One region of the Desulfovectis peckii genome, then DNA from elsewhere that is predicted to be linked to it. Evidence: riboswitches for the same ligand, from Rfam matches in the RefSeq annotation. Region 1 holds a riboswitch; each other region holds the start of a gene.
What was found. Region 1 has a riboswitch for molybdenum cofactor ahead of ACZ5NG_RS06040 (ABC transporter substrate-binding protein). Riboswitches for the same ligand answer to the same signal wherever they lie in the genome.
Positions count from the first base shown of each region.

Region 2: another riboswitch for molybdenum cofactor. It lies ahead of pruA (L-glutamate gamma-semialdehyde dehydrogenase); the one in region 1 lies ahead of ACZ5NG_RS06040 (ABC transporter substrate-binding protein).
Region 3: another riboswitch for molybdenum cofactor. It lies ahead of ACZ5NG_RS08935 (ABC transporter substrate-binding protein); the one in region 1 lies ahead of ACZ5NG_RS06040 (ABC transporter substrate-binding protein).

Region 1 covers NZ_AP042409.1:1,202,339-1,207,579, reverse strand. Annotated here, with positions in the region: gene ACZ5NG_RS06055 (copper amine oxidase N-terminal domain-containing protein) at 1-819, shown strand, start outside; gene ACZ5NG_RS06050 (hypothetical protein) at 908-1,153, shown strand; gene ACZ5NG_RS06045 (DUF2935 domain-containing protein) at 1,229-2,134, opposite strand; molybdenum cofactor riboswitch at 2,354-2,470, shown strand; gene ACZ5NG_RS06040 (ABC transporter substrate-binding protein) at 2,638-3,777, shown strand; gene ACZ5NG_RS06035 (FecCD family ABC transporter permease) at 3,774-4,814, shown strand; gene ACZ5NG_RS06030 (ABC transporter ATP-binding protein) at 4,814-5,241, shown strand, end outside.
Region 2 covers NZ_AP042409.1:1,906,420-1,911,660, forward strand. Annotated here, with positions in the region: gene ACZ5NG_RS09430 (substrate-binding domain-containing protein) at 251-1,219, shown strand; gene pruA (L-glutamate gamma-semialdehyde dehydrogenase) at 1,311-2,858, opposite strand; molybdenum cofactor riboswitch at 3,122-3,240, opposite strand; tRNA gene ACZ5NG_RS09440 (tRNA-Thr) at 3,555-3,629, opposite strand; gene ACZ5NG_RS09445 (5' nucleotidase, NT5C type) at 3,665-4,246, opposite strand; gene ACZ5NG_RS09450 (methylated-DNA--[protein]-cysteine S-methyltransferase) at 4,243-4,764, opposite strand; gene hypD (trans-4-hydroxy-L-proline dehydratase) at 4,828-5,241, opposite strand, start outside.
Region 3 covers NZ_AP042409.1:1,804,097-1,809,337, reverse strand. Annotated here, with positions in the region: gene sigI (RNA polymerase sigma-I factor) at 1-401, shown strand, start outside; gene ACZ5NG_RS08945 (anti-sigma factor domain-containing protein) at 405-1,610, shown strand; gene ACZ5NG_RS08940 (S-layer homology domain-containing protein) at 1,635-2,717, shown strand; molybdenum cofactor riboswitch at 3,447-3,563, shown strand; gene ACZ5NG_RS08935 (ABC transporter substrate-binding protein) at 3,659-4,543, shown strand; gene ACZ5NG_RS08930 (DUF1444 family protein) at 4,562-5,241, opposite strand, start outside.

The DNA of each region.
Region 1 (5,241 bases):
TTTGATATTTTCAAGGATAGAGGAATTAAAATAATAACTAACCAGGTATCATTGGAATTGCCGAAAGAACTTGTTGAAACAATCAGCACGGATACAGCAGGCTTATCGATAGAAATTAAACATGAGGAAGTTGGCGCTGTCAAAGAAGCTTTAACAGAAATACCGGAAATATCTAATGCTTTAATTATAGGTAAACCCACATCTATTAAAACTAAATTGGTTGGCAACACAATTGTAAGCATTCCATTAACAGATATTGATATACCTCAGGATTTGAAAGAGAGAAATTCCTTCTTAAACAGTCTTAAAATTTTAGCAATTCATAGTGACGGTGAAAAAAGAATAATCAAGCCTAACATTTTATATACCGATAGCGGTAAGCCGGCAGCATTGGAATTTGAAGTAAGCAAATTTAGTACTTTTGCCATTATCAAGCTTCCGCCAACGGAAATTTCGTTATACTTAAATAAACGGGAAGCATTGGTGGATGGCAAAAGATATTTATTGGATGCAGAACCCTACTTAAATAGCAAATCTAATCGGGTACTGGTTCCGGTTAGGTTTGTCAGCGAAGCTCTGGGAGCTGAGGTGAAATATATTAAAGACAGCAAGTCGGTTATTATAACTCAGGGAACAAATGAATTAAGGTTCGGTATCGGATTAAACAAAGCGCTGGTTAATCAAAAGGAAGTATATTTAGATTGCCCGGCTGCCGTTATGTATGATCGAACTTTCTTACCGGTACGCTTTATCAGTGAGTCGTTAGGGGCAAAAGTAACCTACAACGGAGAATCTCAGCAAATAGTGATTTGTAAATAGCTTGATATAAGTAACTTTAATATTTAAAACACATCACCCGGCAACACGAACAAATGTTCTGTTATAATATAGCTGGGTGATGTGTTTTATGACCAAGCTGTATGACGAGCCGATAATTGTGCATCTGGATGCCGCCGGCCGGCCCCGGAAATTTATTTGGCGCAGGCACTTTTTTCAGGTTATCAGCTGCTCGGTAATTGAAAAAAAGCCTAACTGGTCGGAATGGTGGAAACCGCCAAAACCGCCGGTATACCGCTGCATAACGCGTCAGGGCTTGGTAGCCGATTTGCGCAAAGTAGATGATCGCTGGTTGTTGCAGCGAATTTATGATTAAAAAGAGGGCTGGCAGCAGATGGGGCAAAAAATGCCGCTCTGATGAAGTGCCCATCAGAGCGGCAAATTTTTTAAATCAGTCTTGCTGACAGGGCATGCTTCTCAACAGTCTTAAATAATGATTGGCTTCACGCAGTACGTGATCTGCCAAAAGGGGCGGAATAACGGATTTAATTTCGCAATCTAACAGTCCCTGGGTAGCGGTTCTTTTAAAGTCCCTAAGATCCTCGGTATTTTCCAGGCTTTTTCGGGCTATTTGTCTTTCCGCCGATTCTATGCATTTGTTAACCAGCCTTTCAAATATTTCGGCAAAGCTGGCGGCAGTTTCCTTTAAATCTCTTTCTGTGGGGTCCAGCATTCCGTCAATAAACTGTGCGTGTTCGGCCATGATATGATTCCAGAAATTTAGCTCTGAGCATTGAAGCCTTCTGGGCATTCTTCTGGCTTGCAGCGCATTTAATAATTCTTGGTAGTATTCTGCTTCCAGTATATCGTGGATCAGCATTTCCGGATATAAGCCAATAAATATTTCACACTCCTGCACCCGGTCTATCAGTTCATTTTGAAAGTCAATTACCTCTTGCAGCAGATTTAATGATCTGGAATTTAAATCACATACTATCTTTTCTAGCCGGCAGTAATAATTATCTTCATCGCCGGCTAATTCCAGTTCCGCCTGGGTAATTTCGGTATCAATACTGGCTCCGGTTAATTTTGAGTTTAATTTTTCCGCTCTTAAAGTGTATGGTGTGACAAATTCATTTGCCCTTACGGCATCTTTGGATACCACCCCATTGGCATAAAATACCGTTTGCGCTAAAAGCTCTTCAAAACTTTGTTTTAGTGTATTGGCCTCTGTAATATAGTTAGGTTCAACCGGCTGCAAATTGGTTTCAATAAAAAACAAATGCTCTTTCATGATCCGCTGAAAAAACAGGTTTATTTCCAAAGAAAGTCTAATAAACTCCCGCCTTGATAACATAAAAAATCCCCCTTTAACAATATTTTCCTTAGAACATATTATGAAAGGGGAAGGAAAGGTGTTCTTTAAGCAGTAAATATGTATTTATCCCTTATTTTGTTTGACTGCCTTCAACAGGCGATATAGATAAAAATTAGATTGTACTAGTGGGCACGATCTAAAAAATATTTCTAATTTGACAATTTAAATAACACTGAATATTATGTGGTTAAATAGTTAATCACATAATTACTCCGAGCTAAACATTCTACGGGTAACTATGAATGTTTAGCCGCTGGGTAGTACGGGAAACTGTGCTGCCTTCCGTGTTTGAAAAGGAGTGTCAACAAAATTGCATCTGTTATGTTTGGCACTTCTTAAAGGAGGTGCTTTTTTTATGTATTTAACGTAATTGAGGGCGCAGATTTTACCTAAAAGCTATTGCGGGTTCAAGTTACTTTATATTTTGGTATGATTAAAATTTCAAAAGAGCACAGCAAACAACTGGTAAGGAAGAGATAATTATGAAAAAAAAGCTTGCTTTATCTTTACTAATAATCTTAACTTTATTGCTTTTTTCCGGCTGTCAATCAGAGGAATCTGCCAATACCAATACCAAAGTAATAACGGATCTGGCCGGCAGAACGGTAGCCGTTCCGGCTAATCCGACACGCATTGCCGCCATGACCGGCCCCTCTTATGAGATGGTATTTATGTTGGGTGGACATGATCGCATTGCCATGGTGAAAAGCGGCCACACTACTAATTATCCTTTGGCCTTGCTTACCAACCCGGATTTAGCCAATTATGACGGTATCGGTGCCAACCCCAGCTCTGCAGTAAATATTGAAGATTATATAAGCCGTAATATTGATTTGGTTATTTATTATAACAACGATAATGAACTTAAGAAGTTTGAAGCCGTTGATATTCCGGCTGTTGTGCTTACTTTGAACACCAATCCGATTACTTCTTTAGAAGAAGTGATGTCACAAAGTTTAGATCAATATATTCACAATTCTACTTTAGCGGTAAAAACTTTGGCTGAGATCTTAGGTGGGGAAGCCATTCAGGAAGCGGAAGACTGGGCAGAATATTGCACCGAAAAATTAACCATGATTTATGAACGCACACATGAACTTACCGATGAACAGCGCAAAACGGTCTTTTGGGGAAATACCTGGGGAGAAAACATTCTTGCTTCCTACCCGGTAACCAATCTGGCTTATCAGATCTGGCTTTGTGGCGGTAAGTTAGTTGGCCCTGAATCCGGAAGCGGTAATTTCCCGGAAGTTACCAAAGAACAACTGTTTAATTGGGATCCGGACGTAATTTTAGTTGATAACCATGGTAATTATCCGGAATTGGTTATCGAGAGCATGTATAAAGAAAATTCAATATGGGCGTCATTAAGCGCGGTGAAAAATAAACAGCTTTACCGCATACCCGCCGGAATTTTCTTTATGGATAAAGGAACCACTTCTACTTTAATGCTGCTTTGGTTGTCAACAATACTGCAACCTGAATTGTTTTCTGATATCGATATGATTGAGGAAGTTAAATACTACTATCAAGAGTTTTATGAGTATGAATTAACTGATGAACAAGCGCAGAAGATTCTGGACGGATGGTATGAAAGAGTTGGGGAAGAACCTGAGCTATGATTAACGCCGTAAAAAATATAGAAAAAAAGCCATCTCTTTTTAAGTGGCTGATGATGGCTGTTTTTCCGGTATGCCTTTTTATTACATCACTTTTTTTAGGTCGCTATTTTGTTCCGCCGGCTGAAGTTATAGCTATATTGGCTAATAAAGTGTTTGGTTTACCAATTGAACCTTTTTGGGATCAGACTGCGGAAACTGTAGTAATAAAAGTACGTCTGCCGCGGGCCATCATGGCTGCCCTGGTAGGTGCCGGTCTATCCATGTCGGGAGCGGCCTTCCAGGGGATGTTTCAAAACCCGCTGGTCAGCCCTTTTATTTTAGGTGTCTCTGCGGGTGCAAGTTTTGGCGCCGCAATTGGTCTGGTGCTGGAACTACCTGCATTTGCCATTCAGGGGCTGGCTTTTATCTTCGGGATCATAGCTGTTGCCATCACTTATACTACGGCCCGTATTTATAAGGTTACCCCCATACTGATGCTGGTTCTTTCCGGGATGGTGGTATCGGCTTTTTTCCAGGCCATGTTATCATTGGTTAAATTTATCGCCGATGATGATGAAAAGCTTCCCGCCATTACCTTTTGGTTAATGGGTAGTCTCGGCAGCGTAAGTCTTGATGATCTGCCCATTGCTACTATCCCCATCTGTATATCCATGTTCGGGCTTTATCTGGTGCGCTGGAAGCTTAATGTTTTATCAATGGGCGATCGGGAATCCCGGGCACTGGGTGTTAATAATGAGCTGATTAAGTTAATCATTATTGTCTGCACCACTGTCATTTCTTCCACTGCAGTGGCATTTTGCGGCATTATCGGTTGGGTGGGGCAGGTAATACCCCATTTTTGCCGCATGATTGTGGGGCCGGATCATAAAGTTCTCATTCCGGCAACGATGATCGTTGGTGCCGGGTATTTAATTATGATCGATAACCTTTGCCGTTTATTGTCTACCACTGAAATACCCCTTGGTATTTTAACCGCAGTAATCGGTGCCCCTGTTTTTGCCTATTTGCTCCGTAAGACCAAGGGAGGCTGGAACTGATGAGCATTAAGCTTTCTGTTAAAAATGCCTGCTTTGCTTACGATGACGGTAAACCGGTTTGGGAGAATATAAATATCGATGTTGAAGAGGGTGAATGTTTGTGCCTGCTTGGGCCCAACGGATGCGGTAAAACTACTTTGTTTAATTGCATTAACGGTAGCTATTCTTTAAAATCCGGTTCTATTTATGTGAACGGAAAAAATATCAAAGATTATTCTGTTACTGAATTGGCACAAACGATGGGCGTTGTCTTTCAAGAGCACAGTGCGCCTTTTCCGTACACTTCGCTAGAGGTGGTAAGGATGGGCCGCACTCCCCATTTAGGCATGTTTGACACCCCTTCTCAAAAGGATACCGAACTGGCTTACAGTATCATGGAAGAATTGGGCATCGCTCATTTGGCGGGTAAAAGCTATACTCATATTTC
Region 2 (5,241 bases), 700 kb from region 1:
TTAATGTGATTGTTAGAACACTATCTATATCAGGATTGGAATGCAGATATTCGTTTTTGGAATATTTAAAAGTAACTTTCGTGGATAAACATCTTCCATCGGCTCACAAAAAACTAAACGACCTCTGCTTAAACAAAAGAAGTCCCTTGGTTTTTTATATAACTCTCCGTGCAGTTTCTCACCATTTTTGCATTGCGCCATATCATAATACATGAAAACATTTCCTTAACTGCATGGAGGTGCCTACATCATGTCTTCATCAGGCTGCCGTCGACCCATTAGATGTCCGTCAGGGTTTCAATGTCAATACACCGTTACTGCCGGAGATACCATGTATTGCATAGCTCGCCGCTTCGGTGTTAGCTTGGATGAATTAATTTGGGCAAATCCCCATATTCCGGATCCCTGCGAAATTTATCCCGGCGATCGGATATGTGTACCGTGCCGCCCGAAACATGAACTGCGACTAGCCACCACAACCAGCACAGTAGATACCGGGCTTTTGGATGTGTTAATTCCCCGATTTGAAAGGCAAACCGGTTGTTCCGTTACCGTTAGCTCAGTAGGTTCGGGATCGGCTATAGGAATGGGATCAAAGGGTGAGGTGGATGTGCTATTAACTCACTCACCTGAGCTGGAAAGAAGTTATGTGGAAAGAGGTTATTTCACCAACTACCAATTGGTAATGTATAATGATTTTATTATTGTTGGCCCGCCGGAAGATCCGGCAAACATCAGAAACATGGAAAGTGCCGCCAGCGCCTTGGCGCAAATAGCCCAACACGAGGCGACATTTGTATCCCGCGGGGATTACTCCGGTACCCATCTTAGAGAGCTCAACCTTTGGGAAAGAGCGGGGATAGAACCTGAAGGTGATTGGTATTTGCAGGCCAATGCCGGCATGGCGGAAACCCTTAAGCGGGCATCGGAAGAGGGGGGTTATACACTTTCAGATCGGGGCACTTATCTGGCTCAAAGACAAAATCTTGATTTAGAAATTTTAGTAGCCGGCGACCCATTGTTGTTAAATATTTATCATGTGATGCAAGTAAACCCGGAAAGGTTTGCCGACATCAATGCACAGTGTGCCGAAGCTTTTGTTCAGTTTATGGTGAATCCGCATACTCAACGAATAATCGGTAATTACGGTGTAGAAGAGTATGGTGAGCCTTTGTTTATCCCTGCCGCCGGCAAAGATATAGAAGATATCACGGGGTAGCAAACCAACCGGTAACTGTTCGATAAATAGTCGGGGCGCATCAGCACTACTTTTTAGTAGTTGGCGATGCGCCCCGGATACTAATATTTACTTAAAACTTTTCTGAAATAGCCTTAGCCTGTGTAAAGAGCAACAGGTAATCTCTGCCACCGGCTTTGGAATCGGTTCCGGACATTTTAAATCCGCCGAAAGGATGTACGCCCACCAAAGCACCGGTGCACTTGCGGTTGAAATAAAGGTTACCTACATGGAATTCACGTTTTGCTTTTTCCAGTTTTACGCGATCCCGTACATATACCGAACCGGTAAGCCCATACTCGGTGTTGTTAGCTATTTCTAAAGCCTGATCAAAATCTTTAGCCTTGATAAATGCCAGCACCGGCCCGAAAATTTCTTCTTGTGCTATTACCGCATCAGGCTGAATGTCAGCAAAGATAGTCGGCTGTACATAATAACCGCCCAAGCTTTCCAGTGTATCTCCACCTAGCAGAAGCTTGCCTTCCTTCTTACCAATTTCTATATATGACTTAATTTTATCCAGAGAAGCTTGATCAATCACCGGACCAACCGGATGATTTTCTGCAGCCTCCCCTACAGTTAATTTACTTGCCTTTTCAACTACCAGTTGAACTACCTTGTCGTATACGTCTTCTACTACAACTGCCCGGGAGCAGGCAGAACATTTCTGTCCTTGAAAACCAAAAGCAGAGGTTACAATGCCGGCAGCCGCTTCTTCTAAATCAGCACTGCTATCAACAATTATTGTGTCTTTACCGCCCATTTCGGCGATCACGCGCTTAATATGGTACTGACCTTTAACGGTTTTAGCGGCCAATTCATTAATTCTTAATCCTACTTCTTTAGAACCGGTGAAATTAATAAAGTTTACTTTGGGATGACTTACCAGGTAATCACCAATGACCCCGCCGCTTCCCGGCAGATAGTTTACTACACCGTCAGGTAAGCCTGCTTCCTTTAAAATGTCCATGAAGATCGCCGCAATTACCGGTGTATTGCTGGCGGGTTTTAGTACTACTGTGTTTCCGGCCACAACAGCTGACGCCGTCATCCCGGCCATAATCGCCAACGGGAAGTTCCAAGGCGGAATAATCGCACCTACGCCTAAGGGAATGTATACCAGTTCATTTTGTTCCCCCGGAATTGCCACCAACGGTTGGGGTTCTGCCAAACGCAACATCTGCCGGCCGTAAAACTCTAAAAAGTCAATCGCTTCGGCTGTATCTGCATCAGCCTCCGCCCAGTTTTTGCCTGATTCATAAACCAGCCAAGCGGAAAGTTCATTTTTTCTCCGCCGCATGATGGCAGCAGCCTTAAACAGCATACCTGCTCTCACTTCAGGACTAACCTTCGACCACATGCCAAAGGCATTTTCAGCACTGTTTATGGCTTGTTCCGCCAACTCAACCGTTGCTTTGCCAACGTAACCAACAACCTGATCCTTCCGGGACGGGTTAATGGATGTAATTTTTTCTTCTGTTTCAATTTCTTTGCCGTTAATGACAATCGGATAATATTGTCCTAGTTTAGACTCTACTAATTTCAATGCTGACTTAAATTCATCTGCAACTGACGGATCATTAAAATTTTGAAAGGGTTCGTTTTTAAACTCTATCATCATTTTACTGTCACCTCGAATAACTAAATTTTAAATTAGCAGATTAAGCTAAAAGATTTTGTTGATACTGATCAAAATTCCTATATCTCCGTTCAGAAAAATCGCCGGTACTCTTTTAAGTGTTTTTTAAATCAATTCAGTCTCCAAAACCTGCACGTAAGATCAAAAAGTTTCCTGATATAAACAACGTCACCTGCCTTTCTCAAGAAAAAGGGGTTGGTCAGTACCCCCTTGAAAAGGACAGCACTAACCAACCCCTATCCCATTGGGAAGGCAAATGCTCTCCTTTTCAAACACGGAAGGCTAACCGGTTTCCCAGTTAACCCTATCGGCCAAAAACCATAGCATAAGCCTTAGGTAATTTGGCTCGGAGAGAAGTTTTTGATTATACTTCTGAAAATAACAGAAAAGCTGAAACCAAAATCCAATATTGGCGGTTTCAAGCTTGGCGGGTCACGAAATATAGTATTCTACAGTTAGCTTTAATAATCCTTTTTTCTTTAAAATGCAAGACATTTCAAAAAAACGCAAGTGCAGTATAACTAAAAAATGGCCTTGAGTGTTTGGTTACACCTTCAAAAGCGGCCGATATTGCAACAAAAGGTTTGCGGGGTAAAACGCCTAAAAAGCCAGATTGTCACGGGATTGTCACAGCTAAAAAAATGGGTTCCGGCAAAACGCCGGAACCCTTGATATACTTGGAGCCGAAGAAGGGATTTGAACCCTCGACCTACGCATTACGAGTGCGTTGCTCTACCGCTGAGCTACTTCGGCAGTTATCAGCAGATTATATTTTAAACTTTAATGTTTTATATGTCAAGGGATAGCGTGTTTATACTTTGAAAGCCACAGGTAATGGTTTGATATACTTCCCGCCAGCTGCTACAGCGCGGACCAACCCACGGCGAATGTTTATTGTGTGGAGCATTAAACAAAATTACCTTAAATCCGGCTGCTGACAGCTGCAGGGCATTATGGTAGTTATCCTCAATGATAACATCTACAGCCAGTTTTTGACAGATCGCCACTTTATCATGGCTGTTTAACAAGTGCAAGCCATGATAGGGCAGTTGATATTTTTTCAGCCAAGCAGCGGTAAGCTCTTTAAGCCGCGGATTGCGGGCAGTAATAATGTGAATTTGATGCTCACCGGCCAACTGCTGCAAATATTTATCGGCTTCTTTAATTAACGGCGCTTTGGTGATAATTTCCGCCTCTGCCTCACTCATTAAACTGATAAATTGTTTGCGGGTAATTGGAAAGGTCTTGGTGACATCATACTGCCTGATATCCTCAAGGGTTATGTTTTTACCGGTATATTTGTTTAAACAATCAACTAATAAAGGTAAGTTGTCACAAATTGTGCCGTCTAAGTCGCATCCGATAATCATCTTTTTATTGTTACTCCTTCTATTTTAAGCAGTTTTTCTTTCCAAGCCGGGCTAGCGCCAAAACCGCCTAAACTGCCGTCTTGTTTAATTACCCGATGACAAGGAAGCACCAGTAATACACGGTTTCTGGCTAACGTATTACCTACTGCCCGACTGGCATTAGGACGGCCGATCATCTCCGCTACTTGTTTATACGAACGGGTTTGACCATAAGGAATTTTTTGAATAGCTTGCAGTACCTGCCGCTGAAAAGGTGTCGCCCAGGTAAGATCAACGGGAAAGTTAAAATGGCACTTGTCACCGGCAAAGTAGCGGTTCAGCTGGACTGTCAGCTCATTAATTAAGCTGTTAACGTTATCACTTTCTGAAAGGTCTTCAGGATTTAGCTGCAGGTAATCTATCAGTGTCACCATTGCTTGAGCAGGCTGAGCAAAAGGTAATGTCAAAGCAGACAGCCCAATATCCGACCAAGCAACGCCGATCCAACCGGATGTCAGTTTAATTAGCTGATATTTCATGGCAGTAATCCCTCTGTAAGAAAGTTAGTGGGCGGTGCGGTAACCGCCCCATAAAACGATTGTTTAAAAGGTTGTATGTTCCGTACGGGCGATAATTTCATCCTGCAGTGCTTTGCTTAAGTCGCAGAAATAGTCGCTGTAGCCTGCTACCCGCACAATTAAATCCCGGTATTTTTCCGGATTGGCTTGCGCATCCCGCAGTGTTTCCGCACTAACCACATTAAATTGAATATGGTGGCCGTCCAGGTTAAAGTATGCGCGCACCAAATGGGCAAGATTATCAATACCTTCGTCGCTCTGCAGTAACTGCGGCGTAAATTTCTGGTTTAACAAAGTGCCGCCGGTACGTAAGTGATCAATTTTAGAAGCGGATTTCAACACGGCGGTTGGCCCCCGCCGATCTGCGCCTTGTACCGGAGAAATCCCTTCAGAAAGGGGCTGCCATGCCCTGCGCCCATCCGGGGTTGCCCCCAGTAC
Region 3 (5,241 bases), 600 kb from region 1:
AAAGCTTGGCAGAGGCAGCACATTCTTGGGATAACTATATTCAACAAACGGCGGAACGAGAAAGACGAGAAGAGGTTATAGAGTTTGGCCGCTTGTTAAACCAATTTGGCTTAGATTACCAAGCACTGGTTGCTGCATCCCCGAAACACCGCGACACGCGGGAAAACTTAATTCGGGTTGCCTGGCAGTTAAGCCGAGATCCGCAGTTAATTAATCAACTGTTGGAGAAAAAACGGCTGCCGATGGCAGAACTGGTGCGACAAACCGGCGTGAAAAGAAAAACCTTGGAGCGGGGCAGAAGATATATCATTGCCCTGGCCATACTCTTTTATTATAAAGAGAGATTTATCTACATGTATTCTTATCTTAAACTAACTGACTGGGGAAGGGGTGAGGGCTAAAAAATGGCTGTGGTTAAAGGCATGTTGGTGGAAAAAAATGGCAGGCGGGGCGTTTTAATGACACCAAGCGGGCAGTTTGTCAAAGTGCTGCTGCCAAATACCGCTGTGGAATTAGGCACTGAAATTGAGGGGAAAGTTTGGCGCTTGCCCCATTTAGGGCGAACAATGCTTGCCGCCGCAGTAGTTATGTTGGTGCTGTTAGTCCCGGCCCACTTTTACCTTTTGCCTGCACAGGCAGTGGCTTATGTGGCTTTAGACATCAACCCCAGTATTGAGTTGGGCATAGATAAGAACATGATCATCACTGAAACCCGAGGTTTAGACACCGCCGGTAAAAAATTGGTTGCCGAAGTAAATGTTCAAGGCGTTGAATTGTCCGAGGCGATTTCTAAGTTGGTGGCCCGGGCAATTAGCGAAGGTTATATCAGCACCGAGCAGGATAATGTAGTGTTATCTACCCTTACTGTTACTGATCAAAAACAGGCGGCAGAAATAGATAAAGCAAAAATAAAGCAAATGATCAGCCGGCCGATTGAAAACAACCGGCTACCTGTTCGGGTGGTGATTGAAGAGATTGACAGCGCAAGCCGTGAAGAAGCGCAGAAGGCCGGCTTATCCACCGGTAAGTATCTTTTATATAAAAAAGCCCGTGAAGAAGGCTTAGAGGTAACAATAGATGAAGTGCGCCAAAGTGCCATCTGGCAGCTTGAACGGCAGAAAGACTTTCGTACCGAGCAATTGTTGAGAGATATGCCTCCGGGACAGGCAAAAGTCGGTGATCGGGGGTTAACCGCAAAAACTTTTGACCGGCAAAAGAACCTGCCTTATGGGCTTACCATGGATAATCACCCTGCTAAACCTGAGAAAAGGGATTTGCAAAATGTTAACCACTTTGAGCGGTCCAAACAGATAAAAGCTCATAAATCGCCGGACGAAAAGAAAAAACAGCAAATAGCTGAAGAAAAGCAGCAAAAGACATTGGAAAAATGGCAAAAAGCTGAAGAAAAGCAACATAAGGTTTTGGAAAAACAGCAGAAAGCTGAAGAAAAGAAGCAGAAAACTTTAGAAAAATGGCAGAAAACAGAAGAAAAGCACAAAAAGACTTTAGAAAAACAGCAGAAAACTGAAAAAAAGAAGCAGAAATCTTTGGACAATAAAAGTAGTAGTTCGCGAAGTGATAAGCGAAAAAGCAGAGAGGGAAGTTACTAAATAATGTTTAGGGAGGTAAAATTAATGGGCAGAAAGTTTACTTTAATAGTAGTATTAACGTTGGTAATGTCCCTTTTGGCATCCAGTGTGGCATTTGCAGATCCGCCGAGCTGGGTAGTGCATAAGCAAATAGAAAAGAAAGTGCATAAACTTAAAGATATTACCCCGGATTATTGGGCCTACCATGAAGTGCAAAAAATGATTAATTTGGGAATTATCGGCGGTTACAGCGACGGTACCTTTAAACCCAATAACCATGTAACCAGAGAGCAATTTGCCAAACTGTTGGTACTTTCGATGGGTTTGAAATCGGAAGGCAACTATAACCAAACCTTTGTAGACGTACCAAAAAGCAATATGTTTTTCAACAACATTGAAACCGCTAAAGAGTACTTAACCGGATTTCGCTATAACGGAAAATTGTACTTTTACCCTAAGGACAAAGCGGTACGTGAAGATGTTACCGTAGCCATTGTCAAGGCTAAAGGTTTAGATTTAGTGAGCGAAAGAGCAGCCGATAAAATTCTTGCTAAGTATAAAGATGCGGATAAAGTATCAAAAAATTTGCGAGTTTATGTCGCTACCGCTGTAGATGCCGGTCTGCTTGGCGGTTACAAGGACAGAGGCAAGTGGTATCTTGGTCCTCAAGACCCGCTCAAACGGGTAGAGGCAGTACTGCTTCTTTACAGAGCATGTGACGGTTTTGAAAAAGTTGTCATTGAAGAAGACGACGACCCGGTAAAGGTAATTATTGAAGAGGATGAAGATAAGGAAGAATTGACAGTAAAAAGATTAATCCCGAAAGACGGCCAAAATGATGTCGATGTTGAATTAGACCAACTGTTGGTGCAGTTTAACATGAATATCTATGCGGTTAAAGACATGGATGACGTTTTAAAGGGTATTACTGTTTACAATCAAACTACCGATGAAGAGTTAGATATAGATGAAGTAAAAATTGACGGTAACAAGTTGATTATTGAATTAGATGATGAATTAGAATATGACTGCGACTACGAAGTGGAAATTGCCGACGACATTATTGAAGACAAAGAGGGTAATAATTTTGACGGTTTTAGCTGGCAGTTTAGCACAAGTAAGAAGTAACAAAGCAGGGGTGAAGCTTGAATAAAAGTTCAAGCTTCACCCCATTTTTTTATATTTCGTATAAAAAGTTTTGCAGCGGGCATAATACTTACCGGGTTCATAATGGCTGAGCCAAGACTGTCGTAGGGTTTTAAATTAAAGCTCTGCGTATGGTCGGCCAAAGGTTGATATTGGGTCCTGTTTTGGCTCAATATTAGCCGGCGGGAAGATCGTTTAATGTGTCGGCAGGCTGTATTGCAGTCTTAAAACGATTGCCTTACGGTCACAAGGCATGTTAACCGGTCGAGCTGAGATCGGCCCAGGTGCCGAGCAGTTTGGTGCTGGTGCTGAACTGCGCGGAGGTCTGTTTTGGTCGCCAGATCTCTCCAGGCTTCTTAGGTACCTTTGCCGGTTGAGACAAAGGTTACTGTATGTTTTGTAACGGTCTTCTGCAGCCGCCAGGTTGCCTTAGGCTGTGTAGAGATGTGCAGTAGCTGTAGCGCAGGTCATTATGGGCTCACCACAAAAAGGGCGTGTCGAAAGCTACCTTTTAACGGTTGCGACACGCCCTTCCCTTTTACTTAATGACATTTAAACTTCCATGCCTGTTATATGCAGGCGTCACTGTCTACTGCATTTATCGCTGTAGGTTTTCCCGATTGTCGTTATTGGATACCCAATTGTCTGATTGTTTAAAATTTTGGCAGGAATTTCATAGATTAACTAGAATAACCTAAATAGCTAAAAAAGATAATAATAATGCTCCGAGCCTGATAACCTAAGGGTAACTAAGGTTTTCAGGCCGATAGGGCATACTGGGAAACCGGTGTGCCTCCCGGTGTGGAAAGGAGGGATGGTCTTTCTCGGCATAACATGACCAAATCCTTGTACAGCGGGTTTGGTCGTTTTAAATTTATGCTTCTTGGGGGATAATAACCATATTCATTTAGGAGGGTGAAATGATGAAAAAACTGTTATCAGTGTTTACCGCCATTATGTTGGTAATGTTCTTATTCGGCTGTCAAGCTCAAGAGCCTGCCGAACAAGAGGAGCAAGCACAAGATACACCGGCAAAGGAAGAAGTAATTTTAGCAACCACCACCAGTACCCAAGACAGCGGCTTGTTGGATGTTTTAGAGCCGATGTTTGAAGAACAAACCGGTTACAACCTGAAAATTGTGGCAGTAGGTACCGGTAAAGCCCTTTCTATGGGTGAAGAAGGCGAAGCTGATGTTCTTTTAACCCACGCTCCCGAAGCGGAAAAACCGTTGGTAGATAATGAAACGGTAGTCAATTACCAATTGATCATGCATAACGACTTTATAATTGTTGGTCCGGCAGATGATCCGGCCGGTATTAAGGGAACCGCATCAGCAACGGAAGCTTTCAAAGCCATTGCTGAAAGTGAAAGCATATTTGTCTCCCGCGGTGATGATTCCGGCACCCATAAGAAAGAATTATCCATTTGGGAAGCAGCCGGAATAGAGCCTGCCGGTCAATGGTACCAGGAAACCGGTAGCGGAATGGGTGATACTTTGGTAGTAGCCAACCAAAAATCGGCTTACACACTTACCGACCGGGCTACATACCTGGCTCACAAAGATGATTCGGACTTAGAAATTATGGTAGAAGGTGCCGGGGAACTGTTGAACATTTACCACGTAATGCAAGTTAACCCCGACAAATATGAAAAAGTTAACGCTGAAGGCGCCAAAGCTTTTGTAGATTTTATGGTTTCAGAAGAAGTGCAAAATGTAATTGCTGAATTTGGCGTAGACAAATACGGAGAGCCGCTGTTCTTCCCTGACGCCGGCAAAACAATGGAAGAAGTTATGGCAGGTAAATAATTTAAAGACGGTGCGGATTTATTCCGCACCGTCATATTTTATCAGCCTGCCGGCTGCCAGTTTATAAATTGTCTTGCTTACCGGATAAGTACTGTTAATAAAATGCGAATGCCCCAGCATTTTAATGCGGTTATACACCGCTTGATCGCGGTGAGCAAATACCATCAATAAATCCCGCGAAGGAATCATCACTAACACATCTTCTCCTAATAAATCTTCAATGCCGGCAAATTTTTTTTGCAGCAACAGCAACCGCGTTGAATCATAAGAATCCCAGTACTTGTAGCCTAATATGCCGCGTTTTTTATCCAGCACTAAAAGCGGTTTATCCATATCCCGGTAAAAATTTTTACGTGCCAGCTTATCTAACTCTTCAATATCCATTTGCATATCGGTTAACAGCGGTTTTTCAATAAAAAAGAAACGTAAACCTTGATCATAAACGTAAATCATCTGCAGCTCTTCAGCCAGCGAAAGGGACACAAAATTATGGTGAAAATCATTGGCTCCTACCACCAAAGGGTAAACGCGCTCTTTATTGTTCAATATATCTTCGGCATTAACACTTCTGCCCCTTGATAAATCTTCAATAAACGGCTGCATAACCTCCTCTAAATACTTATTGCGTACATCCGGCGGACAGTTAAGATAATTTTCATAAATACTGCCCAAATGAAGATCTATCCAGTAGTTTTTGC